Regions from separate parts of the Arthrobacter sp. NPDC056727 genome, predicted to be linked through region 1. Evidence: predicted binding sites of a transcription regulator. Region 1 holds the regulator's gene; the other holds the start of a gene.
What was found. Region 1 encodes HrcA, which represses chaperone genes, less so after heat shock. Its sites were predicted from a motif close to TTNGCACTCGNNNNNNNCGAGTGCNAA; they were not measured.

Region 1 (2,197 bases):
CAAGCTTGAAGGACCGGGACTTGCCGCGGCGGTCCTCGAGCGCCACCACGTGCATGCCGCCGGACTTCTCCACCCGGGTCACCGCGCCCACCCAGCCGGACTGGACGTCCTCGAGCACCATCCCGCGCTCCACCGGCACCTCGGGCAGGCTGCTCTTGGCAGGCGCCGCAATCTCCTGCGGGCCCCAGTTCTGGTACTGCATTCGTTCACCGCTTTGCATTAGGAATTTGCACAGGAAGGAGCCGCTCCGGCAGCGTGCGTGCCGCCGGGGGACAGGCGCCCGGAATTTCGCCCGGAGCGGTACCAATGCTAACAACGCGGCGACTCATATTAGACTTGTTAGCACTTAGGCATGTCGAGTGCTAACCACGGCGTTTGCGGGCGGGATTGACGCCCGGCGCGGTTATGGCCAAAAGGAGGTGGACTGTGAGCGAACCACGGAAGCTTGAGGTGCTGCGCGCCATCGTGGAGGACTATGTCCACTCCCGCGAACCTGTCGGCTCCAAGGCGCTGGTGGAGCGCCACCACCTGGGCGTTTCCAGCGCCACGATCCGCAACGACATGGCGGCATTGGAGGACGAGGGCCTCATTACGGCCCCGCACACCAGCGCCGGCAGGATCCCCACGGACAAGGGTTACCGCCTTTTCGTCGACCAGATCTCGGCGGTCAAGCCGCTCTCGCCGGCGGAGAAACGAGCCATCCAGACCCTGCTCGAGGGCTCCGAGGACCTTGACGACGTCCTGGACCGGACGGCCAGGCTCCTGTCCCAGCTGACCAACCAGGTCGCCGTCGTACAGTACCCGCACCTGAGCCGCGCCGTGGTCCGGCACATCGAATTCGTGCTGCTGGCGCCCCGAAAGGTGCTGATCGTGCTGATCGCCGATTCCGGAAAGGTGGACCAGCGTGTTGTCGACGTCGGGCAGGACCTGTCAGACGACACACTCGCGGCCCTGCGCACCCGGTTCCTGACAGGCGTGGCCGGAACGCCGGTGGCAATCCTGCCCCAGCACCTGGCCGCCGTCGTGGCGGGCTGCGCACCCGCCGAGCGCCATGCGGCTGTTGCCCTCGGGAAGGGGCTGGAAGGCCTCGCCCACAACAGTCGGGAAGACCGGATGGTCATGGCCGGAACGGCCAACCTCGCGCGGTCCAACGTGGACTTCCCGCTGAGCATCGGACCCGTCCTGGAGGCCCTCGAGGAGCAGGTGGTTATGCTGCAGCTCCTGAGCGACATGGCCCACGACCCGCGGGGAGTGGCCGTCAGCATCGGCCGCGAAAACCCTTACGATGGGCTGGCCGAAGCGTCGGTGGTGGCCACCGGCTACGGCCCCGACGCCAGCGCCAAGGTGGGCATCCTCGGCCCCACCCGGATGGACTATCCCACCACCATGGCCGCCGTGCGCGCGGTGGCCCGCTACCTTTCGAGGATTCTGGGACCGTGACAGCACTCCCCGGACATCCTCTGACCACAGGCAGTACAACCAGGAAGAGATACGAACTTTGAGCAGCCACTACGACGTTCTTGGAGTCTCCCCGGAAGCCACCGGCGAAGAGATCAAAAAGGCCTACCGCAAGCTGGCCCGCTCCCTTCACCCGGACGTCAACCCGGGCGACGACGCCGCGGAACGGTTCAAGGCCGTGACCCACGCCTATGAGGTGCTGTCCGATCCGCAGAAGCGCCGGGTCTACGACACCACCGGCAACGAGAACGGCACCGACAACGGCTTCGGCGGCGGCTACGCCGGCCAAGGCTTCGCGTTCCAGGACATCTTCGACACCTTCTTCGGCGCCGGCGGCACCTCCGGGCCGGCGTCCCGCGTCCGCCGCGGCCAGGACGCACTTATCAGCGTCCGGATCGACCTGCGCGACGCCGTTTTCGGCGTCAACAAGAAGCTGGAAGTGGACACGGCCGTCACCTGCCCCACGTGTGAAGGCTCCTGCTGCCAGCCGGGCACGCACCCGGAACGCTGCGACATCTGCGGCGGCAGCGGCCAGGTGCAGCGGGCAGTCCGCTCCATCCTCGGCCAGGTCATGACCGCAGCCCCCTGCGGTTCGTGCGAGGGCTTCGGCACGGTCATCAAGGACCCCTGCAACGAATGCAGCGGCCAGGGCCGCATCCGCAGCCGCCGGTCCCTGACCATCAAGGTACCGGCAGGCGTGGCCACCGGAACGCGCATCCAGCTCTCCGGACAGGGCGAG
Region 2 (2,197 bases), on a different contig from region 1:
GTCACGGCGATATCCAGGGACGCCAGGGCCATGGCATCGGCGCCGAGGCCGCAGCCCAGATCGGCAACGTGCCGGACGCCCGCCTGGGCAAAGCGCTGGGCGTGCCGGGCCGCGACGTTGAGCCGGGTAGCCTGCTCCAGCCCGGCCTGTGTGAACAGCATCTGCCGGGCGAACTCGCCGAACTTGGCTTCCGCCTTGGTCCGGAGCCGGGACTGCGTCAGGACGGCGGAGACGAGTTCGGGGGAGTGGCCGGCCTTGCGGAGGCTTGAGCTGAGGGTGAAGGAGTCGTCCTCCCGGTAGGGTCCGAGCGAGGCCAGCAGCTCCCATCCTTCTTCAGTGAGGAGCGGGGCGATCTGGTCCTGCGGTGCTTCAGACATGGGATCAAGCCTAGTGGAGCGGCCGGCCCAGGCTCTTCCCGATAGGGTGGTCTGAATGGAATCAAGCGAAACGCCCACCCCAGGTCAGCCCGACTCAGGTCAGCCCGAAGGCAACAACCCTGCTCCGGTGCAGCACAGCCGCCTGGTCCGGTACGCACGCCCGGCGCTGATCACCGGCGCCGTGGTCGCCGTCGTCTGCCTTGTCCTGCTGGTGATCATCTTCCTGCTGGACTCCTTCAACGCCACCGTCTACTCGGTGGGCGGCAAGAACATCAGCGACGCCACCGAGGAAGCGCGCCAGATCCGTGACCTGTACCTGGGCGCGCGCATTGGCGGCATCGTGGTGCTGATTGTGTCGGTGCTGGCGGCTGCGGCGGCCGCCGTCGTGCTTGTCCGCGACCAGCGGAAAACGGGGGACTCCGACGGCGGCGAGGACCTTGGGTTCGACGACCTCGCCGGGAGCTGAGCGCCGGGGCCGTGCGCTAACCGGCGGGGCCGCGCGGGTTACGGCGGATGAAATTCTGGCACTCGCCTTGACCGAGTGCTAACCCCTTACATAGAGTCATCATTAGCACTCTCCCTAGGAGGGTGCTAACACACGAAGAGCTGCCAGCCTGGCTGCTGCCGGCACCGCGACGACGGTCTGCCGCCACGGCGCAACAGTTTTTACTGTCCATGAATTTTGACGAAAAGGAGAGGTCCGAGTGTCGGTCTCTATTAAGCCTCTTGAGGATCGCATTGTTGTCCGCCCGCTCGAAGCCGAGCAGACCACGGCTTCCGGCCTGGTCATCCCGGACTCCGCCCAGGAGAAGCCGCAGGAAGGCGAAGTTGTTGCAGTAGGCCCCGGCCGCTTCGAAGACGGCAGCCGCGTTCCGGTCGACGTAGCCGTTGGCGACGTCGTCATCTACTCCAAGTACGGCGGAACCGAAGTCAAGACCGGCGGCACCGAGTACCTCGTGCTCTCCGCCCGCGACGTTCTGGCGATCGTCGTTAAGTAACTCTTTGGATCCCCGTGCCGCTGCCCGCGTCTGACATTTGTCCGGCCGGGCGGCTGCACGGGGTTCTGTCTTGAAAGGACAAACCATGGCAAAGCAGCTTGCGTTCAACGACGCTGCCCGCCGGTCGCTTGAAGCCGGCATCGACAAGCTCGCCAACACGGTTAAGGTGACGCTTGGTCCCCGCGGCCGCAATGTCGTGCTGGACAAGAAGTGGGGCGCCCCCACCATCACCAACGACGGCGTGACCATCGCCCGGGAAGTCGAGCTGGACGACCCGTACGAGAACCTTGGCGCCCAGCTGGCCAAGGAAGTCGCCACCAAGACGAACGACGTCGCCGGTGACGGCACCACCACCGCCACCGTGCTCGCCCAGGCACTGGTCAAGGAAGGCCTGCGCAACGTTGCCGCCGGCGCCGCTCCGGGCCAGATCAAGCGCGGCATCGAGGTCTCCGTCGAGGCCGTCGCAGCACGCCTGCTGGAGAACGCCCGTCCGGTCGAGGGCACCCAGGTGGCCAACGTTGCCGCCATCTCCGCCCAGAGCGACGAGGTGGGCGAACTGCTCGCCGAGGCTTTCGGCAAGGTGGGCAAGGATGGTGTGATCACCATCGAGGAATCCTCCACCACGCAGACCGAGCTGGCCCTCACCGAAGGCATGCAGTTCGACAAGGGCTACCTGTCCCCGTACTTCATCACCGACACTGAGCGCCAGGAAGCCGTCCTCGAGGACGCCCTCATCCTGATCAACCAGGGCAAGATCTCCTCGGTGCAGGAATTCCTGCCCCTGCTGGAGAAGGCGCTGCAGAGCTCCAAGCCGCTGTTCAT

Region 2: the regulator HrcA is predicted to act here: its motif matches at 899-925, upstream of groES (co-chaperone GroES).

The regions. Positions count from the first base shown of each region.
Region 1 covers NZ_JBHTZA010000008.1:22,757-24,953, reverse strand. The annotation lists gene ACFRAH_RS09850 (DUF3097 domain-containing protein) at 1-202, opposite strand, end outside; gene hrcA (heat-inducible transcriptional repressor HrcA) at 427-1,440, shown strand; gene dnaJ (molecular chaperone DnaJ) at 1,499-2,197, shown strand, end outside.
Region 2 covers NZ_JBHTZA010000020.1:15,662-17,858, forward strand. The annotation lists gene ACFRAH_RS18055 (SAM-dependent methyltransferase) at 1-377, opposite strand, end outside; gene ACFRAH_RS18060 (hypothetical protein) at 433-843, shown strand; gene groES (co-chaperone GroES) at 1,082-1,375, shown strand; gene groL (chaperonin GroEL) at 1,461-2,197, shown strand, end outside.